DNA from 4 places in the Intrasporangium sp. Soil_C_50 genome. Region 1 is predicted to be linked to each of the others. Evidence: predicted binding sites of a transcription regulator. Region 1 holds the regulator's gene; each other region holds the start of a gene.
The links. The regulator LexA, encoded in region 1, represses DNA repair genes until DNA is damaged. The targets are predictions, from matches to a motif close to TCGAACANNTGTTCGA.
Positions count from the first base shown of each region.

Region 1 (7,707 bases):
ACAACCCACCGACGTAGGTCACCACGTGCTCAGCAGTCTCGACATCGCCTTGCGCGACGACGACCTTGACCTCGCGACCCCTGGCGTCGAGGAACAGGAGGCGTCGCAGGACGCCGTCCTGACGCCCGAGCACGGTGCGCACGGCGCGCAGGTCCTCTACCCGGCGTCGCGCCGACGCCACGACGTCGACCCCGAGCAGGTTCGCGGGCTGCTCACGCTCGGCGGCCAGGGCGGCAGACGCCGCCCGCTCGGCCTCGGCGAGGAGAGCCAGGTTGGCCTCGTGGCGCGCCGCGGCCGGGATGCCGTCGCGCGGTCCGACCCACTGGGGGTGGTCGCGGATCACGGACCGGCGCTCCGCGTCGGTGAGACATCGCCACCACGCCGCGGACGCGTAGGCGCCACTGGCGTCGTGGAGCACCACCGGCGGCGGGGTCACGGGAAGGACTCCCCCGGCGGCGAGGACCGGCGCTGCCGCCGAACCACCGTGCGCCGCAGCGAGCAGGTCGGCGGCCAGGCGGGCATCGACGTCGGTCGCGAGACGGACGGCCTGCCGCAGGTAGGTGTGCACCTCCTCGCGCAGCAGCACGTCGCGGCGGGCCCGATGGGCCTCGAGCACCGGGTCGAGGCCGGCGGCGCGAACCGGTAGGAAGAGGGTGCCCTCATGGTCGACCCACGCGCCGTCATCGGCCGCACGCCGGTCGGCCCGCGAGAGCAGGTCCTGCGCGGCACGTACGCGGGTAGCGGCCTGGCTCAGGCTGATCGACGCCGCGGCGAGGCACGCGCCGAGCCGGCCGAGGCCGGCAACGAGAGCAGCCGCCCTCGTGGCCGCCGCCGCCGAGGCGGGACCGGACCAACCCCGGGTGCGCCGACGCAAGAGCCTGATGACGACCGCCTCGACGTCGAGCCGGCACCTCTCGAGTCGCCTCGCCGCGGCCAGGAGCACCTCAGGTCTGCTCGACCGGATCCGGCCGACGTCGAGCGTCATCACGGGACACCGCCGTCGGACTCGGCGGAGAAGGTGGCCGCAGCCGTCCGTTCGACGCCCTCGTACAGGGTGGACGCCGCCTCCAGCGCGGAACCCAGACCGAGCAGCTCGAGCCGAGCGTCACGGAACCGGTCTCGCCACGCCTCGACGAGACGCGGGGTCGACGCCGCGGCCTCCCCGCCGGGTAGCCCCGAGGCGACCGCCGCCACCGCGGCATCGGCACGGATCGACGCGAGCCGCGCGAGCGCGGCCCCCATCTCGGCCGCTGCGTCACCGACTGTTGCCGGGTCCACCTCGTAGCGCATGCCCACTCCTTCCTGAGAACTTCACCGTAGGAAGGGCTTTCGGATCGTGGGCTCCTCCGTCCACAGGCGTCGCCCTGGGCCGGCCGTCGGCACCCGGTCGTCCACAGGGCGAGCCAACAGGCCTGTACAGCAGGACGCCGCACCCCGGAGTGGGGGTGCGGCGTCCGGGCGGACCGGCGGGGTCGAAGCGCCGGGCACGCCAGCCGCTGGAGGTGGAGCCAACGCGGCCGTCGGAGATCCGCGCGACACGAACGCGCGCGGAGCGGAGGTCAGGGAGCCGGGACGACGAGACGCTGGCCCGCGTGGATCATCGACGTGGAGAGGGAGTTGGCCAGCTGGAGCTCGGCGACCCCTTCCGAGACCGGCAGGTCGGGCAGCTCGCGGGCGGCGATTCCCGACAGCGTCTGGCCCGACTGGACGGTGATGGACCGCGGCGCGTCGGCGGCCGAGGCGAGCTGGCCGGCGAGGCCCAGGCCCAGCGCGACGAGCACCCCGGCGACGAGGAGGGTGACGACGAACCGCCCGAACCGCGTCAGGCGCAGCGGCGCCTGCTCGGCGCGGGCGGCACGGACGGCGTCAGGGCCGGTGGGAACGAGAACGAGCTGCGGCCTCGAGCGCGGAACGGAGTCCCCCGACTCCAGCTCACGCTGCTGACGAACGGCCTCGAGTGCGACAACGCTCATGCTGACCTCCCCTTCCTGCTGCCTTGCGAACATGTGTTCGATCGAACGTCTGTACGATTTGTAGCACGTATGTTCGAGGAAGTCGAGACACGCATCGAACACGCGTTTGGCAACTGTGTTCGAAACCCGTACGCTTTCCTCACACCACCAACCACACCAGTCACCACTGACACTGGGTCCGCAGCGGCCCGGATCACGGGCTCTGGACGGGCGACGAAGGGGACACCATGGGCGTGACCGAGCTTCCCGACCGCGACAAGGGCGACGGCCTGACGATGCGGCAGCGACGCGTGCTCGAGGTGATCCGCAACTCCGTCGACAGGCGTGGCTACCCGCCGAGCATGCGCGAGATCGGCGAGGCCGTGGGTCTCGCGAGCCCCTCCAGCGTCAGCCACCAGCTCGCGGCACTCGAGCGCAAGGGCTACCTGCGGCGCGACCCCAACCGTCCGCGCGCCCTGGAGGTCGTCTCGCCCGACGGCGCCGACGAGCCGACGCGCCGCGGTCGTGCCGCCGGCTCCCAGCAGCACGATGTCGAGACCGAGGCGGGTGACGCGCGCCCGGAGGCCTCGTACGTGCCCGTCCTCGGCAAGATCGCCGCGGGCGTCCCGATCACGGCCGAGGAGGTCGTCGAGGACGTCTTCCCGCTCCCCCGGCAGGTCGTCGGCGAGGGCCAGCTGTTCCTGCTCAAGGTCCAGGGCGACTCCATGGTCGAGGCCGCGATCTGCGATGGCGACTGGGTCGTCGTGCGGCAGCAGCCGAATGCCGAGAACGGCGACATCGTGGCTGCGATGCTCGACAACGAGGCCACCGTCAAGACCTTCAAGCGCAAGGACGGCCACGTCTGGCTGCTGCCGCACAACGCCGCCTACGACCCGATCGACGGCGACGCCGCGACGATCCTCGGCAAGGTCACCGCGGTGCTGCGCCGCGTCTGACGCCCACTCCCTGCTCTGACGCCTCGCCTCCCGACGCGCCGCGGACGTTCCGCGGCGCGTCGCGACGTATCCGGCGGCCGGGTTCGCCACTCTGAGAGACACACTCGCCTCAGGAGGACGCCATGCCCGACCGTCCGGACCGCGACGTCGTCTTCACCTACCGCTACCTGCGCGGCGGCATGGTGGCGATGCTGCTCATGCTGCTGCTGTCCGTCATCCTCCAGTGGTGGTGGGGCACGAACGGGACGTGCTGGCTCGGCTCGATCAGCGCGTACTACTTCACGCCGTCCCGCACGGTCTTCGTCGGCAGCCTCTTCGCGCTCGGCGCGGCGCTCGTCGTCTACAAGGGGCACTCGCCGGCCGAGGACGTGCTGCTCAACTTCTCCGGGTTCATGGCCTTCGTGGTCGCCATGGTGCCGACGGTCCCCGATGGGCGTTGCAGCACGGCCGGGTCGACGAACCCGTTCGCGCTGTCGACGGCGGCGATCTCCGACGCGGTCAACAACAACGTGTGGTCGCTCATCGCCGTCGGGTTCGTCGCGCTGGTCGTGACGGTGTGGCTGCGGCGCGACGAGCTGGCCGACCCCGCTCAGCGTCCACCGGTCCGGACGATGCTCCTGACCGTCGCCTGTAGCGCCGTCATCGTCTTCGAGCTCGTGCTCTTCCTCGCCCTGCCCGACCGATTCATCGCACTGAGCCACGGCCTGGCGGCCGCGACGATGGTCGCTGGGGTCATCGCCGTCATGGTGCTGAGCGCCTTCCGCGTCGAGGACCGGCACGCCTCCACCGATGAGGCGCTGACGTACAAGCGCTGGTACCTCGCCATCGCCGGCACGCTCGCCGTGCTGCTGACCATCACGGTCTTGGCGCACCTGACGCTGCACGGGTTCGACCACGTGATCCTCATCGGCGAAGTCATCATTATCGTGCTGTTCTGCACCTACTGGATCGTGCAGACCAAGGAGCTCTGGGACCTGCGCGACACCGCCGAGGTCGAGGCCCGCAAGGTCGACGCCGTCGCCGAGTGACCGACTCCGGGTGCGTCAGTTGCGGACGAGGACGCCTCGGGCCTCCTTGACGGTGATCGCGGTGCCGGGCTGCGGGACGGTCACCGTGTCGGGGATGGCGATCCAGGACCCGCCGTTGATCCGGAAGTCGGCGCCGAACGTCACGTCGACGCGCGAGGTGTAGGTGCCCGGCTTTCGGTAGGTGTGGATGATGTCGCCGTCGGGGTACACGCCGCCCGGCGAGGTGGTCGGGCCCTCGCTCGTGCCGTCGCCGAAGCGGTAGACGTAGCTGACGAGCTTGGGCCGGATCTCGACGCGGTAGCCGAACATCGTGGTCGGGTCGACGAGGTCGATCTCGCCCGGCTCGAAACCGGCACTGGCCCAGTCAACCTTGTAGAAGGTCTTGAGGTTGACGAGCGTCGTATTCCCCTTCGGCTGCGTCGAGATCGCACCCTTCGCCCACGCCGTCTTGTGAAACGCGTCCACGATCATAGAGATTGTTGGGGCCGGTTTAATGCCCGGAACGGCCTCGGGAAGACACGTAGTCCCCTCTAGGAACCATCCATTCGGCTCTGCCGCCTCTGCGGTCGGCGAAGGATCATGTTCCTCAGGCTGCCCAGATTTGTCGACCCACCGGCGAAGAACGTCAGTTAGGGGACCCCGCCCCTCGCTGGGCGGATTGTCAGCGCACGCCTCAACGGCAACCGCATAACATTCGCTGCTGGCATCGCGGCCACCCAAATCGCACGAGGCGATTCGCGTGCGATAAATCCAACGTGATTGTGCCTGGACGACCGCCTCCTGATACTCAGCCGTCCACGCGCGCAGAGTCTTCACTCGGATGGTCGCGGCGTCCTTTCCGGCACCCCCCTTGAAGTCTGCCAGCGCCGTCGCGCTACTCGCCGCCAAGACGACAAACGACAAGACGAGAGCAGCAGGGATGCGATGCCCCGTCACGAGACGGTGCCGAAGGACGAAAGTTGCCAACCGGACTTAGTCCACTTGAGCGCCGCCAACATCTTTAGTTCAGCATGCTCATCGGTCTTGACGACTCGCCCCATCGAGTCCACAACGTCGCGTCGTTCTTGCGTGACGTTCGCCGTGAATCGGACCAGGTCGCCCGTCGCAGAGAGAGACTTTAGTGACTCTAAAGTCACCGGAGAGCCGTCGTAGTGATGCTTGAGGCGCTTCAGCTCGGCTGCGTCCGAGCGCCATGAAGCGCAGGCCTCGGACGAGGGCAGGCACAATCCATCGAGTCTCTTGGGCTCCGCCCTCGTCCACGCCCCGTTGAGGCTGTGGATGAAGAACCGAAGAAACGCTTCGGCGCCGGCTTTGTCCTTGGTCTTGGCGGCGTCGGGGAGGCCGGCCGGGAAGGCGGGCCCCGCGCTCGTCGTGGCCGTCTTGGGCGGCGCCGACGTCGTCGTGCTCGTCGTCGTTGACAGCACCGCGGCGCTCGTCTGCGGCGGTGCCGGGTCTCCCCCGGTGCACCCCGCGAGCGCGGTCACGGCCAGCGTCAGCCCGGCGGCGGCGCACGTCATCCTCTGGTGTCTCAGCACGACCCTGGTCCCCTGTTCGGCGAATCTGTGCCCTGCCCACCGGGCGCAAACGGGCGAAAACGTCATCGAACGCTCCCACAGATCCTGCCCCAACCGCATCTCGGGCGCCCGCGGCCGTCCACAGGCACGTCAGGACACCGGCGTCGCGTCCCCCACCGCCGCGAGCCACCAGGCCGCGGCGTCGCCGTACTCGGCCAGCTCGGCCGGCGTCATCGTCGCCGTCACCCGCAGCCACGACTCGACGCGTCCGAGCCGGCCCAGCCGCTGAGCCGCAGGCAACGCGGCCCGCAGCGCCGCGGTCGGCGCGACGTCGCTCCACACCTCGAGCCCGGCATCGGCGACGCGGCGTAGGCGCGGGTCCTCCGCCGATGCCTCGAGACGGTGGGCCAGCACGTTCAGCGGCACGAACATCGCGGTGAGCGGGTGCGCGAGGACGGCGTCGCCGAAGTCGAAGAACCTCATGCCCGACGCCGTCGCGAACACGTTGTTCGCGTGCAGGTCGTTGTGCACGAGCGCGAGCGGCAGCCCGAGCGCGTCGAGCCCCTCGCCCCACTCGGCCACACGCGGAGCCAGCGACAGGACGCGTAGCGACGCCTCGCCGTCGAGGCGTCGCGGGTCGGCCTCGGGCAGCGCGGAGAGCTGCGAGGCACGCGCGACGACGTAGTCGGCGGCGTCTAGCGGGTGCAGCGGCGTCAGGCCGGCCGCGACCAGCTCCGGCTCGCACCCGGCGAGCTCGCGCTGCAGGTGCATCGCCTCCGCGATGACCCGGCACCACGTGTCGGTGTCGTGCGGGTCGACGGACGCTCCGAGCACCTCGCCCTGGTCGGGCACGAGGTGCAGCCCGCGGGCCGTGTCCACCGCCGCCACGGGCACGACCCGGTCGGGAGCGCGCCGCGAGAGCACCTCGAGAAGGGCCGCCTCGAAGGCCTGGTGCGGGCAGTTCTCCTTGGCCCAGAAGACGCTTCCGCCGGTCGTCGTGGCCCGCCACACCGTCGACCAGGGCCGCTGGTGCACCGGTTCGAGGTCGGCGAGCCCACCGGCCTCGAGCCCACCCAAGGCGTCGGCGACCCATTCGCGCAGCTCCGCGGCGAACGCGTCCGACGTCCAGCGGACCGACGGCCCGTCCCCGGCGGCCGGCAGTGCCGCCCACCAGCGCTCGCCCGACGCGTCAGCAACGCCCGAGGCGCCGGGCGCGCCTTCCGAGCCGGCCACCTCAGTGGCCCAGGGCCGAGCGCAGGCGCGGGAGCGCCTCGCTGAGCGGGGCGTGCAGGCGGATCGTCGCCTCGGCGTCGCCCCGGGTCGCCGACCGGGTCACGATCGCGACGGGCACCCCGCGCTGGTGCGCGCGCCGGACGAACCGGTACCCGCTCATGACCGCGAGCGACGAGCCCAGCACGAGCACCGCCCCGGCGGCCTCGACGAGCGCGAAACACCTCTCCACCAACGGTTTCGGCACCGACTCGCCGAAGAAGACGACATCCGGCTTGACGGTGTCGTGGTCGCAGACGAGGCAGCGCGGGGCGTGGAAGGAGGCGACCAGCTCGTCGGCGAGGACGATGTCGCCGTCGGGCCGCACCTGCTCGCCCCACTGCGACCCCACAGCAGCCGCGGCCGCCGAGAAGCGGTCCATGAAGCCCGGGTTCGCCTCGGTCATCCGCTCGTGCAGGCCGAGGCGCGAGGTCACCTCACCGCACGTCAGGCACACGGCGCGGTCGAGCGAGCCGTGCAGCTCGACGACGTCGCGCGCCCCGGCGGCCTGGTGCAGGCCGTCGACGTTCTGGGTGATGACCGGCCCGACATAGCCGGCGTGCTGCAGCTCGGCGACGACGCGGTGGCCCTCGTTCGGCGACGCGGCGTTGAACCGCTGCCAGCCGATGTAGCTGCGAGCCCAGTACCGGCGCCGCGCGTCGCTCGAACCGGCGAACTCCCCGTACGTCATCGGCTCGACGCGTCGCGTGCCGTCGGGACCGCGGTAGTCGGGGATGCCGCTGTCGGTCGACAGGCCGGCCCCGCTGAGCACGACGACGTCGCCGGCGCTGACCAGGTCGACGAGGTCGTCGAAGGTGCCGAGGTCGCTCACCTCGAGCGGCAGGCGCCGCGAGGTGGCCAGACGCGTCAGCACCCCGCCGTCGCGAGAGGGCTCGGAATCCTGGGACGACCCCTGGGGCACATGCACCGGGCCAGCGTACGCGGGGGCTCCGCCGTCCCATGCCCACCGTGCTGTCGATCGGTACTT
Region 1 is NZ_JBDGKB010000017.1:40,828-48,534, forward strand. It holds gene AC3A5R_RS21375 (alpha/beta hydrolase) at 1-985, opposite strand, end outside; gene AC3A5R_RS21380 (hypothetical protein) at 985-1,290, opposite strand; gene AC3A5R_RS21385 (LysM peptidoglycan-binding domain-containing protein) at 1,560-1,973, opposite strand; gene lexA (transcriptional repressor LexA) at 2,201-2,908, shown strand; gene AC3A5R_RS21395 (hypothetical protein) at 3,031-3,936, shown strand; gene AC3A5R_RS21400 (PKD domain-containing protein) at 3,952-4,401, opposite strand; gene AC3A5R_RS21405 (DUF6318 family protein) at 4,869-5,453, opposite strand; gene AC3A5R_RS21410 (phosphotransferase) at 5,601-6,683, opposite strand; gene AC3A5R_RS21415 (Sir2 family NAD-dependent protein deacetylase) at 6,685-7,647, opposite strand.

Region 2 (7,707 bases), on a different contig from region 1:
GACAATGATTCTCACTTTGAGAATCATTGTCATGTGATCCCGCGCCGACTCCGCCCCGCACTCTCCGCCCTGCCCGTCGTCGCCCTCGTCGGTCTGGCCGCCGGCGCGTGCAGCACCGGGTCCCCGGCGGCAGGCGGCGTCGTCACGTCCTTCTACCCCCTCCAGTTCGCGGCCCAGCAGATCGTCGGCGGCGGACAGCAGGTCGGTGTCCTCACCAAGCCCGGCGCCGAGCCGCACGACCTCGAGCTCGCCCCCCAGGACCTCGCGAGGATGACGAAGGCCCGCCTCGTCGTCTACGCCGACGGGTTCCAGCCCGCCGTGGACGACGCCATGGGCCAGGTCGACGCCTCCCGCGTCCTCGACGTCGCGGGCGCCGCCAGGCTCACCCTGCCCTCGAGCGAGGACGGGCACGACCACGCCGCCGAGGGTGCCGAGGGTGCCGAGGGTTCGGCGGCGCCGGCAGACACGTCGGGCCAGACGCCTTCGAGCGACGCCCACGCGTCCGGCGACACCCACGACCACGGAGCCGACGACCCGCACTTCTGGCTCGACCCGGCCCGCTACGCCGACGTCGCCAAGGCGATCGGCGCCCGCCTGGCCCACGACGACCCCACGAACGCCGCCACCTACGAGAAGAACACGGCCGCGTTCGTCGCGCGGCTGACGGCCCTCGACGCCGACTACCGCACCGGTCTCGCGTCGTGCCGCTCGCCGATCCTCGTCACGAGCCACGCCGCCTTCGGCTACCTCGCCCAGCGCTACGGCCTCGACCAGCACGGCATCGCCGGCCTCTCCCCCGAGGCCGAACCGAGCGCCGCCGGGCTCAAGCAGGTCAGCGACCTCGTGCGCTCTGAGGGGGTCACGACGATCTTCCAGGAGACGCTCGTCGAGCCGCAGCTGGCCGACACCGTCGCCCGCACCACCGGCGCCACGGTCGCGACCCTCGACCCCGTCGAGGGAATCACCGGGGCGTCGGCCGGCAAGGACTACTTTGAGGTCATGCGCAGCAACCTCACCGCCCTCCGTCAGGGACTGGGGTGCCAGTGAGCGACACCGACGCACCGGCTCCGACGCCGGACGCCTCCCCCGCCCCCTCTCCCGCGGGCCCTCCCAGCGACCGTCCGAACGGCCCGGGCGACGTCGTCATCGACGTCCGCGGTGCCGGCTTCGGCTACGGCGAGCGCACCGTCCTGCACGGTGCCGACCTCACGGTCCGACGCGGCGAGATCCTCGCCGTCGTCGGCCCGAACGGCTCGGGCAAGTCGACCCTCATGAAGGGCATCCTCGGCCTCAACGAGCGCACCGAGGGGGCCGTCACCCTCTTCGGCGTCCCGGCCGACGACTTCCACGACCGGGCCAGGCTCGGCTACGTACCGCAGCGCCACACGCTGTCGGCGTCGGTCAGTGCCACCGCCGAGGAGATCGTCGAGACCGGCCGACTGCCGCGGCTCGGCTGGTTCGGGCGCCTGCGCGCCACCGACCGGCAGGTCGTGGCCCGCTCGCTCGAGCTCGTCGGCCTCGGTGACCGCGCGGCCACCGAGGTCAGCACGCTCTCGGGCGGCCAGCAGCGGCGCGTGCTCATCGCCCGGGCCCTGGCCGGGCAGCCCGACGTCCTGGTCATGGACGAGCCGACCGCCGGCGTCGACGCCGCGAGCCAGCACGTGCTCGCCGAGGTGCTCGAGCGGCTCGTCGAGCGCGGCGTCACCATGGTCGTCGTCACCCACGAGCTCGGCCCTCTCGAGCGGCTGCTGACCCGCATCGTCGTCGTCGACGCCGGGCGGATCGTCTTCGACGGCACGCCCGACGCGTACGCCGCCCTGCGCGGCACCGTGCACCACGAGCACGACAGCCACCACCACGACCTCGAGCTCGAGACGGCCCGGCCCGTCCTCGGCCGAGGACCTTTCGACTCCGCCCGAGGAGGCGACGCGTGATCAGCGACATCCTCACCGTCGACTTCATGCAGCGTGCGCTCGTCGCGGCGCTGCTCGTGGGCACGGTCGCGCCGATGGTCGGCATCTTCCTCGTGCAGCGCCGGCTCTCGCTCATCGGTGACGGCATGGGTCACGTCGCCCTCGCGGGCGTCGCCATCGGCCTCGTCAGCGGCACGGCCCCGGTGCTCACGGCGCTGGTCGCCGCCGTCATCGCCGCCGTCGTCATCGAGCTGCTGCGGGCCCGCGGGCGCACCAACGGCGACGTCGCCCTGGCCGTCATCTTCTACGGCGGCATCGCCGGCGGCGTCGTCATCATCAGCCGCTCGCCGGAAGGCACGCCGGCCAACCTCATGAAGTACCTCTTCGGCTCGATCCTCACGACGACGAGCGGCGACATCTGGGTCTTCGCGGGGCTCGCCGTCGTCGTCGCCGTGACCACGTGGGTGCTGCGACCGCGCCTCTTCGCGGTCGCCAACGACGAGGAGTACGCCCGCGCCGTCGGCATCCCCGTCCTGCCCATCAACATCGTGCTCGCGGTCCTGACCGCCACGACGGTCGTCGTCGCGATGCGTGTCGTCGGGCTGCTGCTCATCAGCGCGCTCATGATCGTGCCGAACGCCGCGGCCCAGCTCGTGGCTCGCTCGTTCGGCAGCGGCGTCCGGTGGGCGGTCGCCTTCGGGCTCGTCGCGAGCGTCGGGGGTGTCGTCGTGTCCTACCCGCTCAACACGCCCTCCGGCGGCTCGATCGTGCTGCTGTCCGTCGCGATCTTCGTCGCGGTCGCGGCCGTCACCGGCGTGCGGGCCCGGGTGCGTGGGCGGCGGCACTCCGTCGCCGAGGTGCACGCCCACGAACACGGCGCCGAGTGCGGCCATCCCGCGATCCCGCACGGTGACCACGTCGACTACGTCCACGACGGCCACCGGCACGCGGCCCACGAGGGCCACTACGACGAGCACGGCGCCGGCGGCGAGCCATCCCGGCCCGGCGACCCCGACCGGCACGGCCACCGGCACGACGACGACGCGATGACGAGGACCACCCGATGAGCAGGACGACCAGCGCGGGCCAGGGCGCGAGCGGCACGCGTCGGCCGACGCGCCAGCAGGCCGCCGTCGCCGAGATGCTCGGCCGCTCGGAAGAGTTCACCTCGGCCCAGACCGTCCACGCGCGGCTGCGCGACGCCGGCGAGGGCGTCGGCCTCGCGACCGTGTACCGGGCCCTGCAGTCGATGGTCGAGGCGGGCACCGTCGACGTCCTGCGCACCGACGACGGCGAGGCCGTCTACCGCGCCTGCTCGACGCACCATCACCACCACCTCGTGTGCCGGCAGTGCGGTCGCACCGTCGAGGTCGAGGGCCCGGCGGTCGAGCGGTGGGCCGACGCCGTCGCTGCCGAGAACGACTTCTCCGACGTCACGCACACCCTCGAGATCTTCGGCACCTGCGCCGACTGCCGACCCGCCTGACGACGCCCTGGCCGCCGCCGGGCCGCAACCGGCCCGCTATGCGCCAGTTCGGCATCTTGTCGTGGCAGCAGATCCCGGCGGACGCTGGAGGACGGTGCCGGTGCCGCCACCGCGGCTCGGCTGGTTCCAGCGGCGCCCTGTCGCGACGCCGCGCGAGAGGGGTGTCGAGATGAGGGGACTCACCAAGCGGCTCGTGTCATCCGTGGTGGCAGCCGTCGGGCTCGTCGGTCTGACGGCGCTCGGCGGAGCGGCCGCGCCGCCGCATTCGGTCCATCATGAGAAGGTCATCGTCCTGCCCGGAGCGCAGTCTGCCGAGGGCATCGCGCGCGGCGCCGGGACGACGTTCTACGCCGGCGAGATCTTCACCGGCAACATCTACCGCGGCGACGTGCGGACCGGCAGGGCGGCCCTGTTCATCCACGCGCCGGCCGGGCGGATGGCGCTCGGCCTGCGGGTCGACCTCGCCCACTCGCTCCTCTTCGTCGCCGGCGGCTTCACCGGGCAGGCCTACGTCTACGACCTCCGGACCGGCAAGCCCTTGGCCTCCTACCAGCTGACACCGCAGAGCCAGGTCACGAACCCGGTGATCAACGACGTGGCGGTGACGAGCGCCGGGGCCTGGTTCACCGACTCCTCGCAGGCCCAGCTGTACCTCGTCCCCGTGAGTCGCAGCGGGGTCCTCGGCAAGGCGGCACGGACGCTGCGCCTGCACGGACCGGCGGCGGTGCTGAAGACGGGCTTCAACAACAACGGGATCCAGGCGACGGCCGACGGTCACACCCTGGTCGTCGCGCACACCAACTCGGCCGTGCTCAACACCGTCGACCCCAGGACGGGCGCCAGCGCGACCATCGCCGGGGTGTCCGTGCCGAACGTCGACGGCATCCTGCTCGAGGGGCGAACGCTCTACGCCGTGCAGAACTTCTCCAACCAGGTGGCGGAGTACCGGCTCGCGGGCAACCTGTCGTCCGGCCGCCTGCTCAAGACGGTGACGAGCACGCGGTTCGAGACCCCGACCACCGTGGCGCGGTTCGGTGACCGGCTCGCCGTCGTCAACGCGAAGTTCGACACGGGGTTCCCGCCCACGGCGAGTCGGTACGAGGTCATCGTCGTCGACCGCTGAGCCCGCCTCCCGATCGAGACAGCAGTCCGCGCGAAGCGTGCGTACTGCTGTCTCGATCAGGACCGGGTCGGGGTGTCGACGGCGCCGCCGTAGCGGCGGTCGCGGGCGACGTACTCCTCGATCGCGGCCCAGAGGTCGCGCCGGTCGTAGTCGGGCCAGAGCCGGTTCTGGAACACCATCTCGGCGTAGGCCGACTGCCAGAGCAGGAAGTTCGAGGTGCGCTGCTCGCCGGAGGATCGGACGAAGAGGTCGACGTCCGGCATCGTCGGCTCGTCGAGGTACTTCTTGATCGTCTTCTCGTCAACCGACCCGGGCCGGAGGCGGCCGTCCTTGACGTCCTGGGCGATTCGCTTCACGGCGTCGGCGATCTCGGCCCGTCCGCCGTAGTTGACGCAGAAGTAGAGGGTCAGCCCGGTGTTGTGCTGGGTCAGCTCCTGGGCGATCTCGAGCTCCTTGATGACCGAGCGCCACAGCCGCGGTGCGCGACCGACCCAGCGCATCCGTACGCCCCATTCGTGGAGCTGGTCGCGGCGGCGCCGGATGACGTCGCGGTTGAAGCCCATGAGGAAGCGCACCTCCTCGGGCGAACGCCGCCAGTTCTCCGTCGAGAACGCGTACGCCGACAGGTGCGTCACGCCGACGTCGATCGCCCCGGCGACGACGTCGAGCAGCGACGCCTCACCCGCCTCGTGACCCTTGGTGCGTGGCAGACCGCGCGCGTTGGCCCACCGGCCGTTGCCGTCCATGACGATAGCCACGTGCTTCGGGAGCAGCTCGGCCGGCAGGACCGGTGCGGTGGCGCCCGACGGGTGCGCGAAGGGGCGGGAGTACGAGGTCGCAGGGGTCATGGCTCTCCGGGTCGGTGACGGATGGGCTTGCGGCTCAAGCGCGCTCGACGAGCCGCAGAGAACGCAGCCCGCGCTCGACGTGCCACTGGAGGAACGCCGAGACGAGGCCGTTTCCCTGACGCCGGTGGCGCGGGTCGCTGTCGTCGGCGAGCTCCCAGTCGCCCGACAGCAGGGCAGCGAGCAGCTCGAACGTCTCGGGTGCGGGCGCCGTCGAACCGGGTGGGCGGCACGAGGAGCAGACCGCCCCGCCGGCCTGGACGTTGAAGGCCCGGTGCGGCCCGTCGGCGCCACAGCGGGCGCAGTCGAGGAAGCTCGGCGCCCACCCCGCCACCGCGAGCGAGCGCAGCAGGTACGCGTCGAGGACGAGCCCGGGGTCGTGGCTGCGCTCGGCGAGGGAGCGCAGCGCTCCGGAGAGCAGCAGGTACTGCTGGGTCTGCGGCTCGTGCTCCTCGGTGAGCTGCAGCGCCGTCTCGAGCATCGAGGTGGCGCACGTGTAGGCCGCGTAGTCCCGAGCGATGGCATCGCCGTACGGGGCGAGGGTCTCGACCTGCGTGACGGTGTCGAGGTTGCGACCCTCGTAGCACTGGACGTCGACGACCATGCCCGGCTCGAGCCGCGAGCCGAAGCGCGACTTCGTGCGCCGCACCCCCTTGGCGACAGCCCGCACACGCCCGCGGGTGCGGGTCAGCATCGTGATGATGCGGTCGGCCTCGCCCAGCTTGTGGGTGCGCAGGACGATCGCCTCGTCGCGGTAGAGGGGCATGGGCCCATTCTCCCCCGCCGCCGACGCCTCCGGGCACCGCACGCGCCGGAGGAGGTGGACGCGTCGGGGCGGGGGCCGCACGGGCCCGACGCGACACCCGGCTGGTCGAACACGTGTTCGACGTCCTGGGTTACGCTGGCGTCATGGACCTCACCCTGCAGGGGTCGTTGCTCGACCTCACCGACGAGATGACGCTGTGCGACCTCGGCACCGGGATGCGTCGCCACCCGCTCGCCCACGGCGCGTGGGTCGACGTGCGCCCCGGCTGGCTCGCCGCCGGCGACGAGCTCTTCTCGGCCCTGTTGCACGACGTGCCATGGCACGCCGAGCGGCGGCAGATGTACGACAACGTCGTCGACGTCCCCCGCCTCACGAAGTTCTACGCGGCCGGCGAACGCCTTCCCCACCCCCTCCTCGACCGGGCCCGCGACGCCCTGAGCGCGCACTACGCGCCCGAGCTCGGCGAGCCGTTCGTCACGGCGGGCCTGTGCCTCTACCGCGACGGCCGCGACAGCGTCGCCTGGCACGGCGACCGCATCGGCCGTTCGCGCGACAGCGACACGATGATCGCGATCCTCTCGCTCGGCTCGCCGCGCGTCCTGGCCCTTCGTCCCCGCGACGGCGGCGGCATCCCCGGCACCACGCAAAAGAGCTTGCGCTACCCGCTCGGCCATGGTGACCTCGTCGTGATGGGCGGCTCCTGCCAGCGCACGTGGGACCATGCGGTCCCCAAGACCGCCGAGCCGATGGGGCCGCGCATCTCCGTGCAGTTCCGCGTCGCCGGAGTGCGCTGACCACCCGTCACCCGCTCGCCACGTCATCCCGCCACACCACCAGGAGCACGCATGCCCTCTGCCCCGTCGGGTGCAGACCTTCCCTTCCTCGACCACCTCGCCGCCGACTCGGCGCGCTTCCGCCAGGTGCTGGCCGACGCACCGGCAGGAGCCACGGTGCCGACATGCCCCGACTGGGACACCGATGACCTGCTGTGGCACCTCGCCGACGTCCAGTGGTTCTGGGGCGGCATCGCCCAGGACCGGTTGACCACGTCCGAGCAGGTCGAGGCCCACAGCGACACCCGGCCGGAGCGACCCGCGGACCGCGCCGGCCTGCTCGCCGCCTTCGATGCCTCGAGCGCCCGCCTGCACGAGCAGCTGGCCCAGCTGCCGCCCGACACCGAGCTGTGGATGTGGGCCGACGAGCACACCGCCGGGTACATCCGCCGCCGACAGGCCCACGAGGCGCTCATCCACCGCCTCGACGCCGAGGCCACCGCCGGCATCGCCCCCGGCGACCGCGCCCCCATCGACGCCCGCCTCGCGGCCGACGGCGTCGACGAGGCGCTGCGGATCATGCGCGGCTACGCGCCCGAGCCCGGCCTCTCCCACGAGGAGCTCGGCGCGCCGGTCACCGTTGCGACGGTCGACACCATGCACGCGTGGACCGTCACCCCGGTGCGCGTCACCGGCACCTACGAGGGCCGCGACATCGACCTGCTGCGTTTCCTCGTCGCCGACGGCCCGGCGGGCGGCGGCGCGCCCGACGCCACTGACGTCTCGGACGACGCGTCGGCT
Region 2 is NZ_JBDGKB010000001.1:198,383-206,089, forward strand. It holds gene AC3A5R_RS00985 (metal ABC transporter substrate-binding protein) at 34-1,047, shown strand; gene AC3A5R_RS00990 (metal ABC transporter ATP-binding protein) at 1,044-1,934, shown strand; gene AC3A5R_RS00995 (metal ABC transporter permease) at 1,934-2,980, shown strand; gene AC3A5R_RS01000 (Fur family transcriptional regulator) at 2,977-3,399, shown strand; gene AC3A5R_RS01005 (SMP-30/gluconolactonase/LRE family protein) at 3,569-4,522, shown strand; gene AC3A5R_RS01010 (isoprenyl transferase) at 4,579-5,370, opposite strand; gene recO (DNA repair protein RecO) at 5,405-6,133, opposite strand; gene AC3A5R_RS01020 (alpha-ketoglutarate-dependent dioxygenase AlkB) at 6,277-6,927, shown strand; gene AC3A5R_RS01025 (maleylpyruvate isomerase family mycothiol-dependent enzyme) at 6,979-7,707, shown strand, end outside.
Region 2: a site for LexA is predicted at 6,239-6,254, ahead of AC3A5R_RS01020 (alpha-ketoglutarate-dependent dioxygenase AlkB). Genes of this name have one in related genera too.

Region 3 (7,707 bases), on a different contig from region 1:
CCGCGGCAGCGGCGATGGTGCCCGCAGGAGTCTACGTGCGCGCCCGCAGTTTGTCAGAACGGTCACACCACTCACACGCGGGCCCCCGGTCACGTTTTGGCACCGGTTGCCGCGGGAGTCGGCACCGGGCGCGGCACAGGGCTCGGCCGGGCCGGCTCAGCCCTCGAAGCGCCCGCCGCCGGCGTCGTCGAGCGGCAGAGTCGCCGTCCAGATGCCGTGGGCCTCGGCGGGCGGGGTCAGCCCGAGGTGGTCCCACGCGAGGCGCGAGGCGGCGCGGCCACGAGGCGTGCGCACCATGAACCCCTCCCGCACGAGGAACGGCTCGGCGACGGTCTCGACCGTGTCGGGCTCCTCCCCGACGGCCACGGCGAGGGTGGACAGGCCCACCGGACCGCCGGCGAAGCGTCGGCACAGGGCCTCGAGGACGGCGCGGTCGAGGCGGTCGAGGCCGCGCTCGTCGACGTCGAACAGCTCGAGGGCGCGCCGGGCCGCGGCGTGGGTGACCCGGTCCTCGCCGTGCACCTGGGCCCAGTCGCGGACGCGGCGCAGCAGCCGGTTGGCGATGCGCGGCGTGCCGCGGGAGCGCAGCGAGATCTCGCGGATCCCGTCCTCGTCGGCCTCGAGCCCGAGCAGCCGGGCCGACCGGTGCAGGATCGTCACGAGGTCGGTGGCGGCGTAGAAGTCGAGGTGGCCGGTGAAGCCGAACCGGTCACGCAGCGGCGCGGGCAGCAGCCCGGCGCGGGTGGTGGCCCCGACGACGGTGAACGGCGGCAGCTCGAGCGGGATGGCCGTCGCGCCGGGGCCCTTGCCGATGATGACGTCGACGCGGAAGTCCTCCATCGCGAGGTAGAGCATCTCCTCGGCCGACCTGGACATCCGGTGGATCTCGTCGAGGAAGAGCACCTCGCCCTCGGCGAGCGAGGACAGGACCGAGGCGAGGTCGCCGGCGTGCTGGATGGCCGGACCGGACGTGATGCGGATCGGCTGCTCGAGCTCGCTGGCGACGATCATCGCCAGGGTCGTCTTGCCGAGGCCCGGCGGACCGGACAGCAGGACGTGGTCGGGCGGCGTGCCGCGCCGGCGGGCAGCCGTCAGGACGAGCCCGAGCTGCTCGCGGACGCGGTCCTGCCCGGGGAAGTCGTCGAGACGTCGGGGCCGCAGCGCGGCCTCGACCTGGCGCTCGTCGCCGGGGCCGTCCTCGTGGACGCGGGCGTCGACGATGCGCGAGGTTGCGTCGAACGAGCCGTCCTCCCAGACCTCGAGGTCGGGCAGGTCGGGCAGGTCGGGGGCGGCGCCGGCGTCCGGCCGGGTGCCGCTCACCGGCCGAGCTCCTGGAGGGCCGCACGCAGCAGCGCCGACACCCCGGCGCCCTCTGCGGCCTTCGGCGCCACCTTGTCGAGGGCGTCCTCGGCCTGGCGGACGGTCCACCCGAGCCCGACGAGGGCCTCGCGGACCTGCTCGCGCCACGCCTCGCCGGTGTCGAGCGGGACCGGCTCGGCGGCCGTGCCGGAGCCGGGCAGCGCGCCGATCTTGTCCTTGAGCTCGAGGACGAGCCGCTCGGCGCCCTTGCGGCCGATGCCGGGCACCTTGGTCAGGGCGGTGAGGTCGCCGGTGCCGAGGGCGACGCGCACGGCGTCGGGCGAGTGGACGGCGAGGAGGGCGAGCGCGAGGCGCGGGCCGACGCCCGAGACCGTCTGGACGGTCTCGAAGACGAGCTTCTCGTCGTCGGTGGCGAAGCCGTAGAGCGTCAGGGAGTCCTCGCGGACGACGAGCGTCGTGGCGAGGTCGGCCTGCTGGCCGTGCCGGACGGAGGCCGCCGTGGCGGGGGTGGTGTGCACGAGCATGCCGACCCCGCCGACGCCGACGACGACGGAGTCGAGGCCGACCTTGAGGACGGTGCCGGACAGGGACGCGATCATCGGGGGCGGGCTCCTGGGAGGGTGCGGGCGTACGGGGTGGCTGACACCGGCCGTGGGGTGGTGCCGGCGGAGGGGACCGGACGCGTCCGGCGGGGGGTGCGCGCGAGCAGCTCGTCGCGGGCCTGCTCGAGGCGGTTCTGGGTGCCGCCGCGCCACACGTGGCAGATGGCGAGGGCGAGCGCGTCGGCGGCATCGGCGGGCTTGGGCGGGGTGTCGAGGCCGAGGAGGCGGGTGACCATCGTCGTGACCTGCGCCTTGTCGGCGCGGCCGTTGCCGCTGACCGCGGCCTTGACCTCGGTGGGTGTGTGGAGCGCGACGGGCAGGCCGCGCCGCTCGGCGAGCATCATGACGATGCCGGTGACCTGGGCGGTGCCCATGACGGTGGAGACGTTGGCGTCGGCGAAGACCCGCTCGATGGCGACCGCCTCGGGCCGGTGCCGCTCGAACCACAGGCGCATCTCGTCCTCGACGGCGACGAGCCGGCGCGGCGTCGGGTCGCCGGCCGGCGTGCGGATGACCCCCACCTCGACGAGCGAGAGCCGCCGGCCGGGCAGGCCGTCGACGACGCCGACGCCGCAGCGCGTCAGGCCGGGGTCGACCGCGAGGACGCGCACGCCGAACCTCCTCGTGAATGGACGTGACGGGACCGGGACCGGCCTTGAACCGAACAGGTGTTCGGGAACACGCTAACCGCCCGCCCCCGCAACAAGCAGGAGGCACGCCGGTCGCCGGCGTGCCTCCTCACCCGAGGTGGAGCGTCCTCACTCCTCGTCGTCGAGCTGCGCGAGCACGTCGTCGGGGATGTCGCCGTTGGCGAAGACGTTCTGCACGTCGTCGCTGTCCTCGAGGGCCTCGATGACGCGGATCATCTTCTTCGCGCCGTCGAGGTCGAGGGGGACCTGGAGGTTCGGGACGAACGACGCCTCGGCCGACTCGTAGTCGATGCCGGCGTCCTGGAGCGCCGTGCGGACCGCGACGAAGTCGGTGGCCTCGGAGATGATCTCCCACGTGTCGCCGTTGTCGTTGACCTCCTCGGCGCCCGCCTCGAGCACGACCTCGAGGATGTCGTCCTCGGAGCCGGCCTCCTTGAGGACCGTCACGACGCCCTTGCGGTTGAACACGTACGACACCGAGCCCGGGTCGGCCAGCTGGCCGCCGTTGCGGGTCAGGGCGGTGCGCACCTCCGCGGCCGCGCGGTTGCGGTTGTCGGTGAGGCACTCGATGAGCACGGCGACGCCGTTGGGTGCGTAGCCCTCGTACATGATCGTCTGCCAGTCGGCCGCGCCCGCCTCGGCGCCCGACGCGCGCTTGACCGCACGGTCGATGTTGTCGTTGGGCACCGAGGTCTTCTTCGCCTTCTGGATGGCGTCGTAGAGCGTCGGGTTGCCCGCGGGGTCAGCGCCGCCCTGGCGGGCCGCGACCTCGATGTTCTTGATGAGCTTGGCGAAGAGCTTGCCGCGCTTGGCGTCCTTGGCAGCCTTCTGGTGCTTGGTGGTGGCCCATTTGGAGTGGCCGCTCATGCAGTTCCCTCGCGTTCCGGTCTACTGGCTGTGCTGCGTGACGATGCTGACGAACTCGGCGTGGATGCGGCGGTCGCCCCCGACCTCGGGGTGGAAGGACGTCGCCATGAGGTTCCCCTGCCGAACCGCGACGATCCTACCGGCGGCGGGCCCGTCGCTCACACGGGCGAGCACCTCGACGGCGTCTCCGGCCTCCTGGACCCACGGGGCGCGGATGAAGACGGCGTGCACGGTGCCCTCGAGCCCGACGAACTCGATGTCCTGCTCGAAGGAGTCGACCTGCCGGCCGAAGGCGTTGCGGCGCACCGTGACGTCGAGGCCGCCGAGGGTCTGCTGGTCGGAGCGGCCGTCGGCGATGCGGTCGGCGAGCATGATCATGCCGGCGCAGGAGCCGTACACGGGCAGGCCCTCGGCGATGCGCCGCCGGAGGGGCTCCTGCAGGTCGAAGGCCCGGACGAGCTTGTCCATCGTCGTGGACTCGCCGCCGGGGATGACGAGCCCGTCGAGATGCTCGACCTCGGAGGGGCGCCGGACGAGGATGACGTCGGCGCCGAGGGCGGCGAGGGCGGTCGCGTGCTCTCGCACGTCGCCCTGGACGGCGAGGACGCCGATGCGGGGTGCTGCCATGGAGGCGAGGGTATGACGCGCCGGCCGGCTCGCGGACACCGGCCCCGCCTGCGGGGTGTCCGGTACCCGAGACACTCCGTGCGCTCGAGGCCCTGACGCCGGGACGGACGGCCGGGATACGTTGCGGCCATGACCGTCAGCGCCCTCGACACCCTGCTGTCCGCCGCCGAGGCCGCGGACGCCGCCTCGCCCCTGGCCGGTACGCGTGACCTCTTCGAGCTGCCCGACGGCGTCATCTACCTCGACGGCAACTCGCTCGGAGCCCTGCCCCGTGCCGTGGGCCCGGTCCTCGACGACGTCGTGCGCCGGCAGTGGGGCCAGCGGCTCATCCGGTCGTGGAACGAGCACGACTGGTGGGGCGCGCAGACCCGCGTCGGTGACGCCGTCGGACGGATCGTCGGGGCGGCGCCGGGGCAGGTCGTCGTCACCGACTCGACGTCGGTCAACCTCTTCAAGGCCGTCGTCGGCGCCGCGCGGCTGCGCCCGGGCCGCACCGTCGTGCTCACCGATCCCGGCTCCTTCCCGACCGACCTCTACATGACCGAGGCCGCCGCGCGCCTCGCCGGCCTGGAGGTGCGGCGCGTCAGCCCACGCGACGCCGTGGCGGCCGTCCGCGAGGTCGGCGACGCGCTCGCCCTCGTGTCGTACTCGAGCGTCGACTACCGCACCGGCGAGCTGTGGGACCTGCGACCGGTGACCGACGCGGCGCACGCGGTCGGCGCCCTTGCCTGCTGGGACCTGTGCCACTCCGCCGGCGTCGTCGAGGTCGACCTCGACGCGAACGGCGTCGACCTCGCCGTCGGCTGCGGCTACAAGTACCTCAACGGCGGTCCGGGTGCCCCTGCCTTCATCTACGTGGCCGCCCGCCACCAGGACGGCTTCGACCAGCCGCTCGCCGGGTGGAACGGGCACGCCCGGCCGTTCGACATGAGCCCGGACTACGAGCCGCACGCCGGCATCACGCGGGCCCGCACCGGCACGCCGCCGCTGCTGTCGGTGCTGGCCCTCGAGGCCGCCCTCACCGCCTACGACGGCCTCTCCCCCGCCGACGTGCGGGCGGCGTCGCTGTCCGTGACGTCGACGTTCATCGACGCGCTGAGTGCGCTCGGCGTGGACCTTCCGCTCGCGACACCGCACGAGCCGGCCCGACGCGGCTCCCAGGTGTCGCTGCGCCACCCGCAGGCCTTCTCCGTCGTCCAGGCCCTCATCGCCCGCGGCGTCATCGGCGACTTCCGTGAGCCCGACATCGTGCGCCTCGGCTTCGCCCCGCTCTACGTGACGCACGTCGACGCGGTCCGCGCGGCCGAGCACGTCCGCGAGGTCATCGAGGGACGCGAGTTCGAGCGTCCCGAGTTCGCCGAGCGCGGCGCCGTCACCTGAGTCGTGTGCGGTTGGTGGGGTCAGGGCCCCGTCAACCAGACACGACCCGCGGTCAGGACGGCTGACGGCGGCGGTGCGGCTCCACGAGCACGTCGACGCTGGTGCTCCACTGCTCGACCGAGCCGACGCCGCGGGGCAGGGCGCGCACGACAGGGTCGGTGACCGCGTCCTCGATCACCTGAACGGCCGCCTCGCGCACGCCACGGTAGGGGCGGTCCCAGAACGGCTCGACCGGGTCCTGGACGGCCGGCAGCCCGGACCGCCCCTGCACGCCGCCCAGCACGCGCAGCGCCGCGACGAGAGCCTCCTCGCGCACCTCCCACGCGTCGGCTGACAGGGCGCGACCCAGGAGCGGGACGACGCCGCCCGTGCGCGGGAGGCGCGCGGCGCTCGTGCCGAGCCACTTGGCGTACGGGGGCCAGCGACGCTCGAGCAGGTGCGCCAGGTGCAGGGTGACGTGGGCGAGGCGCGCCGCCACGACGCGGGAACCGAGGTCGTCGCCCCGTTCGCCCGTGCGGCCGACGAACGGCAGCTCCTGCGCGAGCCGGGCCCAGTCGGTCGCGACGACGTACCGCCAGACGTCGTCCGGGTACCAGGCGAGGGTCCGGCGGACCGCCGCGAGCTCGCCGGCGTCGTCGGCGAAGACGTCGCCGGCGGTCACCTCGAGGACGGCCTGCCCGGTGAGCGCGAGCCAGTCGGCGACGTCCAGCGGCTCGGCCGGGTCGACGCCGAGGCGCGAGGCCGCGAGGTCACGCGTCGTCTGCACCTGCACCCGGTGGCGCACCACGGGGTCCCACGTCGTGGCGAACCGCGTCGGCAGCCCCAGGACCTCGTCGGGCAGCGCCTCGGCGAGGTGGGCGTCGACCTCGTCGACACGCTCTTGGGGAACGAGGAGGTTGAGGCGTAGCCCCCAGTCGTGGTCGCGCGACATCTCGTCGTCGAGCGCGAGCACGTCCGAGCCGCTGCCGAGCCGGCCTGCACCCAAGGGCATCGCAGGCCACCGGCGTCGGACGAGGGGCTCGACGACGTCGGCCCAGTACGCCCGCGACACGGCAGCGCCGTTCATCTCCACGAGCCCGATCCTGTCAGCCCGAGCGCAGGACGCAGATCGCCGTCGCGCCCGGCGGGGCACGACGGCGATCTGCTCGATCACGTCAGGGCTGGCGCCCGGGGTCGACGTCGATGACGTCGTGCAGGTGGTCGGCCGAGAAGAGCGACGTACCGCGGACGCCTGCAGGCAGGCCGAGTGCGTCGACCGCTGCGACGAACAGCGTCGAGATCGGCAGGGACGACCCGTCGGGAGCGGGCTGGCGGACCTCTCCCAGCGCCGCCCCGCGGTCGGGCAGTCCGGCCCGACGCGCGAACTCGTCGGCGCTGGACCGCCAGCCGCGCACCCAGAGCCGGCCCATGAGGCCGCGCGGCGGCAGCCACCCATCGCTGAACATCCGCGGTTCGGAGTCGCCCTCGGCACTGGCCGCGAGGCCGGCGATGTGAGCGTTCTCGAACACCGCGACGACCGGGGACCCGAGCCGTGCGCTCGTCCGGTCGGGCGTCTCGTCGGGCCAGCTGTCGGTGACGAGGTCGGGGTCGATCCCGGCTACGCTCCACCCGTCGAGCGTCCCGACGCGAGCCGGCACCGGCACTGCCGAAGCCAGCTCGGAGGCGGACGCCCGGGTGAGCAGCGCGTAGGTCGGCCCCATCGTCACCAGCCGCGCTCGGAGAGGCGGTGCGGCTGGGCGATCTCGTCGACGTTGATGCCGACCATGGCCTCGCCGAGGCCGCGCGAGACCTTGGCGATGACGTCGGGGTCGTCGTGGAAGGTCGTCGCCTTGACGATGGCCTCGGCGCGCTGGGCCGGGTTGCCGGACTTGAAGATGCCCGAGCCGACGAAGACGCCCTCGGCGCCGAGCTGCATCATCATCGCGGCGTCGGCCGGGGTGGCGATGCCGCCCGCGGTGAAGAGCACGACGGGCAGCTTGCCGGTCTCGGCGATCTCCTTGACGAGGTCGTACGGGGCCTGCAGCTCCTTGGCCGCGACGTAGAGCTCGTCCTCCGGCAGGCTCTGCAGGCGGCGGATCTCCTGGCGGATCTGGCGCATGTGCGTCGTCGCGTTGGAGACGTCGCCGGTGCCGGCCTCGCCCTTGGAGCGGATCATCGCCGCGCCCTCGGTGATGCGGCGCAGGGCCTCGCCGAGGTTGGTCGCACCACAGACGAAGGGCACCGTGAACTGCCACTTGTCGATGTGGTTGGCGTAGTCGGCC
Region 3 is NZ_JBDGKB010000002.1:165,353-173,059, reverse strand. It holds gene ruvB (Holliday junction branch migration DNA helicase RuvB) at 157-1,281, opposite strand; gene ruvA (Holliday junction branch migration protein RuvA) at 1,317-1,919, opposite strand; gene ruvC (crossover junction endodeoxyribonuclease RuvC) at 1,916-2,533, opposite strand; gene AC3A5R_RS08275 (YebC/PmpR family DNA-binding transcriptional regulator) at 2,681-3,439, opposite strand; gene pdxT (pyridoxal 5'-phosphate synthase glutaminase subunit PdxT) at 3,461-4,066, opposite strand; gene kynU (kynureninase) at 4,196-5,446, shown strand; gene AC3A5R_RS08260 (DUF4037 domain-containing protein) at 5,499-6,512, opposite strand; gene AC3A5R_RS08255 (hypothetical protein) at 6,601-7,146, opposite strand; gene pdxS (pyridoxal 5'-phosphate synthase lyase subunit PdxS) at 7,149-7,707, opposite strand, start outside.
Region 3: a site for LexA is predicted at 2,583-2,598, ahead of ruvC (crossover junction endodeoxyribonuclease RuvC). Genes of this name have one in related genera too.

Region 4 (7,707 bases), on a different contig from region 1:
CTGGTCCGGGGAGAGCTTGCCCGCGACGACGTGGTTGGTGAGGATCTTGGTCAGCGTCGGCTTGTCGGCGAGGACCTTCTTGAGGTCGGCGGCCGGGATCTTGGCGAACGCGTCGTTCGTCGGCGCGAAGACGGTCACCTCGGGGGCCGAGTTCAGGGTGTCGACGAGCCCGGCCGTCTTGACCGCGGTGACGAGGGTCGACAGCAGCGGGTTGTTGCTCGCGGCGGTGGCGACCGGGTCGGTGGCCATGCCCTGGAAGGAGCCCTTGCCGTCCTTCGGGACGTTGGCACAGGCGGATCCGAAGACCTGCGAGGCCGGGTCGGCCGACATGTCGCTCGAGGACGTCATGGTGTCGGACGGGGTCATGGCGTCCGAGCTCGTCGCCATCGGCGTCGAGCCGCCGGCGGAGGTCGTGGTGTTGTCCGTGTTGCTGCCGCAGGCCGAGAGGGCCAGCGGGACGGCGAGGGCGAGAGCCACGAGGCCGGTGCGCGTCTTGTTCACGATGTTCTCCTGGTCGGTGCTGTGCTGGTCGGGTGGTGCACGGTCATGAGTCGTTCGGTGCGGCATGAGCGACGGATTGGACTGTGGTGAAAGAAAGTTCGTTGGTCCGGAGATCAGCCGGCAGCCTCAGGCGACGGTGACGACGACTTCCTGGATGCCGCTGGAGCCGCTCGGGAACGGGCGTGCGCGGTCGGCGGTCTGCACGGCGCCCTTCTCGTCGACGGCGCGGACTGCGAGGCGGTGCAGGCCGGTCTTCGCGTCCCACGGCAGGTACCACTGGCGCCAGTAGTCGACGCCGACGTCGGGTCCGAGCCGTGCCTCCTGCCAGGGGGCGCCGTCGATGCTCACCTCGACCTTCCCGACGCCGCGGTGCTGCGCCCAGGCGACGCCACCGATGGCGACGCGTCCGGGCCGGATCGTCGAGAGCGGCGCCGGGGTGTCGATGCGTGCGCTCGTCTTGATCGGGGCGTCGGTGGCCCACTGGCGCTCGGTCCAGTACGCCTGGTCCTGCCGGTAGGTGGTGAGGGTCAGCCTCGTCAGCCACTTCGTCGCGCCGACGAACCCGTAGAGGCCGGGCGTGATGAGCCGGGCGGGGAAGCCGTGGCCGTCGGTCAGCTGCTGGCCGTTCATGCCGATGGCGATCATCGCGTCGCGCCCGTCGCGGACCACCTCGAGCGGGGTGCTGATGGTGAACCCGTCGACGGCGGTGCTGAAAACCTGGTCGGGATCGCCCTTGACGCCGGCACGGTCGAGCACGTCGGTGAGCCGGACGCCCAGCCAGCGGGCGGCGCCGACGTAGCCGCCGCCCACCTCGTTGGACACGCAGGTCATCGTGATGTCGCGCTCGATGAGCGGCATCGCCGACAGCTCGGCGAAGGTCATGGTGAAGGGCCGCTCCACCATGCCGTCGACCTCGAGCGCCCACGTGTCGACGTCGACCTGCGGCACGGTGAGGTTGGTGTCGACGCGGTAGAACGTCGAGGCCGGGGTGCGCAGCGGGGTGACACCCGGCACCTGCCCTTCAAGGCCGGTGGGGAAGGCCTTCGCGGGGCTTGCCGGCCGGGGCAGGACGAGGTCGCGGGCCTTGCGCGCACCGATCCGCATCTGGCCACCGGTCGCAGCGAGGGCCGACAGGGCCACGACGCCGGCCGAGCCGAGCACGAAACGGCGCCGGGCGAACCCGCCCGCGGCATCGGTGCCCCGCGATCCGCGGTCGTGGGTGCCCAGCGACCCGCGGGCGTCGGCGTCGATGGCCCGCACCAGTCCGACGAGCACCGCCACGCCCACGAGGAGCGCGACGAGCGACGGGAGGGCGTCGACGATGCCTGCGGTCGGGCGCCCCACGGCCGCCGCGCCGGCGAGGCCGACGAGAACGACGAGACCGGCGACGGAGAGCCACAGCCGGCGTCGGGCGAGGAGACCGACGAGCGCGGCCAGCCCGAGCGTCGCGACGAGGACCGACGCCTGCAGCACGAGCTTGTCGTTGGTGCCGAAGTGCTCGATGGCCCATTCCTTGAGGGGCTGCGGCGTCAGGTCGATGACCGTCGAGCCGATCGCGAGGACGGGCGAGGCCTGCGGCGCCGTGAACGCGGCCGCGAGGTGACCGGCGGCGATGCCCGCCACGGCGGCGAGCAGGCCGGTCAGCGCGAACCGGAGGCGTGTCATGGCCGTCGTTCGGTGCCGATGGGGTCGGCGGATGGTCACGGGTGGTGATGATGCGGGAGGCGCGTCGGAAGGCTTTGGGCCTCTCGTGCGTTGGAGGGGACGTGAAGAACATCGGCTTCCTCTCCTTCGGCCACTGGAGCCCGACGCCCCACTCGCAGACGCGCTCGGCGTCCGACACGCTGCTCCAGTCCATCGACCTCGCTGTCGCCGCCGAGGAGCTCGGCGCCGACGGTGCCTACTTCCGCGTGCACCACTTCGCGCGCCAGCTCGCCTCGCCGTTCCCGCTCCTCGCGGCCGTCGGGGCGCGCACGAGCCGCATCGAGATCGGCACCGGCGTCATCGACATGCGGTACGAGAACCCGCTGTACATGGCCGAGGACGCCGGCGCGGCCGACCTCATCTCCGGCGGCAGGCTCCAGCTCGGCATCAGCCGTGGGTCGCCCGAGCAGGTCGTCGACGGCTTCCGCTACTTCGGCTACGAGCCCGAGGACGGCGACCACGCCGCCATGGCACGCAAGCACACCGAGGTGTTCCTCGACGTGCTGTCGGGCCAGGGGTTCGCCGAGCCGAGCCCGCGGCCGATGTTCCCCAACCCGCCGGGCCTGCTCCGCATCGAGCCGTACTCGGAGGGCCTGCGCGAGCGGATCTGGTGGGGCGCCGGATCGCGCGCCACGGCAGAGTGGACGGCGCAGCAGGGCATGAACCTCATGAGCTCGACACTGCTGACCGAGGACACCGGGGTGCCCTTCCACCAGCTGCAGGCCGAGCAGATCCAGCGGTTCCGCGACGCGTGGAAGGCGGCCGGCCACGAGCGCGAGCCGCGGGTCTCGGTGAGCCGCAGTGTCTTTCCCATCGTCGACGACATGGACCGCGCCTACTTCGGGCGGGAGTCGGGTAGCAGCGACCAGGTCGGGATCATCGACGGCGGCACGGCGCGCTTCGGCAAGACCTATGCGGGCGAGCCGGACCAGCTGGTGCGCGACCTCGCCGAGGACGAGGCGATCGCCGCTGCCGACACGCTGCTGCTGACGGTCCCCAACCAGCTCGGCGTCGACTACAACGCGCACGTCATCGAGAGTCTCCTGACGCACGTCGCTCCTGAGCTCGGCTGGCGCTGAGCCGGATCCACCGACGCGTCGACGACCGCGGTCGTCGACGCGTCGCTGCGCGTCGTGACCCTCACCCCGATCGAGAGAGCAGCTCGTGCGCCGTGTCTCGGGCTCAGGGCTCCCACACGGCGGCGTCGTGCGCGAACACGACGCGACGCGGGTCGAGCTCGAGGATGCGTGCTATCCACGGGCTCGGCTCGGGCAGGGGCGGCCGGTGGCCGAGCGATGCGGCCTGTGCGGCGAGCGCATCAGCCGACCAGTCCGATGCAGTGTCGTGCGACTGCCCGGCGAGCACGACGGTGCCGTCGTCGCACCGCAGTATCACCGACTGGTGCCCGTCGACGTGCCCCGGAGTCGGCAGCACGTGGACGCCCGGAGCGAGCTCGGCCTCGCCGTCGAGCAGCTCGTAGCGGGCGCCCTCGAAGTCGACGAGCGCGTCGACGGTGTAGTCGCCGGCGCGGGCCGTCTCGAGCTCGGTGCGCTGGCAGAGGATCGGGCGGCCCGCGAAGCGCGGGTTGCCGCCGATGTGGTCGAAGTGGAGGTGGCAGTTGACGACGATCTCGACGTCGTCGACCGCGACGCCGACGGACGACAGCGCGTCGGCCACGTGGACGCGTCGCGGGCGGTACCACGCGTCGGTCTCCTCGTCGGCCTCGCCGAGCCCGGTGTCGAGCAGGAGCAGTCCGGCCGGCGTGCGCGCGAGGTAGCCGTAGACGGGCTCGACGCGCGGGCTGCCGGTGCCGGTCTCCTCCGCGGGGCGCACGAAGGTGCCGAGCCCCACCCGCACGACGTCGTCCACGCGCATGGACCCACCCTAAGGAGCCGTCGTCCGGGTAGCGTGGCCGCAGGACGGTCAGGGGCGGCGGAGGAGCTCCTCGAGCGTGCGCCGGTAGGCAGTCGTGGCCACGCGCGCGACGACGGGGTCCAGCGCGCCGGGTATGCCGCGCACGCCGATGCGCTGCTTCCACGTGACGACGCAGCCGTGCGGAGTGGGGGCGACGCGGAGCGTGATGTGGCCGGTGACGGCGCGGCCCTCCTTGCGGATGCGGGCGACGCCGGCGTCGTGCTCTGTGGGCGGTGTGTACGAGTCGATGACCATGACGTCGTCGAAGCCGAGGGGGCCGAGCCCGGTGTGCGCGACGAAGCGGGCCCCTGGCGTCAGCACGGAGGTGTCGAGCGCGGCCCCGGTCACGGTCGTGAGCGGGATGACCTCGCTGTGCGCACGGAGGTCGAGGACGCGGCGCCACGCCTCGGGGGCAGGCAGTGACGACACGATGGTCAGCTCGAACCGCGGCATGCCGCCAGTGTCGCGCACTGGGCCCGAAGGCGCCGGATCCGACGGACCGAACCATCCACCCGGCAGACATCAAGAACCGAAACAGACTGCGGTCCAAGCCAATTCGGTGTGGACAAGCCTTTCCCTGTTGTTCGAACACCTGTACGATAGGGGTATGTCGCAAGCAGTGATCGAGCAGGACTGGGACCTCGTCGCGTCCCTGGCCGCCGACCTGCACGACGCCCACGGCCGACTTGTGGATGCGGTGGCGGTGGCGCTGGTGGAGGGGTCGTGGCAGGCGGCCGGGATCCGTTCGCCGGAGCACTGGCTCGTGGTCCGCGCGGGTTTGTCGCGGGGGCATGCGGCGGCGGTGGTGCTGACGGCCCGGCGGGCCGGTGAGCTGCCGCAGACGGCGGCGGCGTTGCGGGAGGGGCGGATCAGCCTGGACCAGGCGGCCGTCGTGGCCCGGCACGCCCCGGCCGTGTTCGATGCCACGGTGGCGGCGTTCGCGCAGTACGCGACGGTGCCGCAGCTGCAGCGCTCGGTGGCCCGGTACGACTTCACCCTCGAACCGCGGACCTTCGACGAGGAGGGCCGGCTCCTACCCGCCGAGGTGACCGGCGGCGACGACGGCGGCGAGGACGGCGACGAGTCGTCGGCGCGCCCGCCGGCACCGGTCGAGCCGGCGTCGCTGAGCATGGGCGTCGACGCGGACGGCCGGTTCCGGCTGCGGTACGACGCGCCCGCCGAGGTCGGCGAGCTCGTGAGGGCCGCGTTGGCCGAGGCGAAGGACCACCTGTTCCACACCGTCACCGACACCACCCACACGTCCGAGGGCGACGACGACCAGCACCGGCAGGACCCGTACACCGACCCCGCCACCACACCCGGCCCGCGCCGCATCACCTGGGCCGACGCCCTGGTGCTCCTGGCAACCCGGTCGTTGGACGCGGCGGGAAGCCACGGCATCGGCGGCGGCGCGCGCAGCAGCGGTTCGGCGCGGCGGGCCCGGTACCGGGTTCAGGTCCACCTCGACACCAACGGTGGCTGGCTCACCGGCAGCCCGCGCCTGCCCCGGCACGTCGTCGACGGCCTGACCTGCGACGGGGCCCTGGTCCCGGTCTGGGAGACGCAAGGGCACCCGGTCAACGTCGGGCGCACCCACCGCGTCGTCCCGCACCGCACCCGCATCCTCGTCCTCGACCGGGACCGCGGCTGCCGGTTCCCCGGCTGCCCGGTCACCTCGGCCGACTACCTCGAGGTCCACCACCGGGTGCACTGGCGCGAGGGCGGGATGACCGACCTGGACAACCTGCTGTGCCTGTGCACCTTCCACCACGACAGCCACCACCGCGGCGACTACACCATCACCGGCGACCCCACCAGGGCGGACGGGCTCCGGTTCCAGACCCGACAAGGCTGGCCCATCGGACCACCATCGCGACCATCTGAGCCACTCGCCGTTCCCGCGGCTGGGGACAGCGACAACCCCGCGCAACCCGAGCCCGAGCCTGCGGACGACAGCCCCCGCCCCCCGACGCTGTCCGCCATCCCGATCGCTGGCGCCCACCCACCCGCCACCGACACCCGTCCCGGACCACGTCCGCGACCGACACCCCGCCTCGGGCGCACCTATCCCGCCCCGACCGGCGGCACCCTGCACCTGCACCTCGTCGACCTCACCCCGACGCGCTCGCAGGTCATGCGGAGCTGACTGCCCCCCGGCGAGGAGATGACAGGTGTCACGGCGAGGTCATGACCTTCGCCGGTGACGCGTCGGGCCCGGGCAGGCCACGCTGGAGCCATGACCAGGGACACCACCCCCGCCCAGAGCGGGACCCCCGTGCCGAGCGGCACCGGCGCGAACGCCGGGAGGCCGGCGGCCACCGCCCCCGCGATCCTCCTGCGCGACCTCGTCCGCACCTTCCACCCCCTCCGCGGCTCCGCCGACACCGAGGTCCGCGCCGTCGATGGCCTCGACCTGCGGGTCGAGCAGGGCGAGATCGTCGCCTTCCTCGGCCCGAACGGTGCCGGCAAGACCACGGCTCTCGACATGGTCCTCGGCCTCACCGAGCCGACGAGCGGCACCGTCGAGGTCTTCGGCCGCCGGCCGCGCGCGGCCGTCGTCGAGGGCCAGGTGTCGGCGGTCCTGCAGACCGGGGGCCTGCTGCGCGACCTCACGGTGCGCGAGACCGTCCGCATGATCGCGTCCACCTACCGCAGTCACGCCCCTGTCGACGACGTCATCGCCCGGGCGGGTCTCGCCAAGCTGGCCGATCGACGCGTCTCCAAGTGCTCGGGGGGTGAGCAGCAGCGCCTGCGCTTCGCCCTCGCCCTCCTGCCCGACCCGCGCCTGCTCATCCTCGACGAGCCCACCGCCGGAATGGATGTCACGGCGCGCCGCGACTTCTGGGACACGATGCACGCCGACGCCGACTCCGGCCGCACCGTCGTCTTCGCGACGCACTACCTCGAGGAGGCCGACGCCTTCGCCGACCGGATCGTCCTCATCGCCCAGGGGCGCATCGTCGCCGACGGCACGACCGCCGAGATCCGCGCCCAGGCCACCGGGCGGACCGTGTCGGCCGAGCTTCCGGCGTCGACGCTGGCCGCGTCGGTCGAGCGCCTCCGGGCCCTCGACGGCGTCCGCTCGGTGCAGGAGCGCGGCTCGCGCGTCGTCGTGTCGGCCGCCGACTCCGACGCCGTCGCCCGCCTGCTGCTCGTCGAGCTCGGTGGCCGCGAGCTCGAGATCCGCAGCGCCGGGCTCGAGGAGGCCTTCATGGCCCTGACCGGCGACACTGGTGCCGACGGCGCCGCCACCCCGACCCAGAACGACCGTCCGCAGGAGCTCGTCCGATGAACGCCACCTTCACGCTGCTCGAGATGCGCCGCATCACGCGCGACTGGTCAGCGATGTTCTTCACCGCCGGCCTGCCCGCGTTCTTCTACCTCATCTTCGGCGCGACGGTCGACGCCAAGGGCCAGGACATCGGCAACGGCAACGTCGCGATGTACGTCATGATCTCGATGGCCGCCTACGGCGCCGTCACCGCCACGACGAGCATCGGCGGCAACGCGGCTGTCGAGCGGGTCCAGGGATGGGGCCGCCAGCTCGGCCTGACGCCCTTGGCCGACTCGTCGTACATCGCCATGAAG
Region 4 is NZ_JBDGKB010000010.1:22,914-30,620, forward strand. It holds gene AC3A5R_RS17285 (fasciclin domain-containing protein) at 1-501, opposite strand, end outside; gene AC3A5R_RS17290 (molybdopterin-dependent oxidoreductase) at 628-2,166, opposite strand; gene AC3A5R_RS17295 (LLM class flavin-dependent oxidoreductase) at 2,268-3,284, shown strand; gene AC3A5R_RS17300 (MBL fold metallo-hydrolase) at 3,388-4,080, opposite strand; gene AC3A5R_RS17305 (SRPBCC family protein) at 4,129-4,572, opposite strand; gene AC3A5R_RS17310 (HNH endonuclease signature motif containing protein) at 4,727-6,265, shown strand; gene AC3A5R_RS17315 (ABC transporter ATP-binding protein) at 6,356-7,411, shown strand; gene AC3A5R_RS17320 (ABC transporter permease) at 7,408-7,707, shown strand, end outside.
Region 4: a site for LexA is predicted at 4,704-4,719, ahead of AC3A5R_RS17310 (HNH endonuclease signature motif containing protein). Genes of this name have one in related genera too.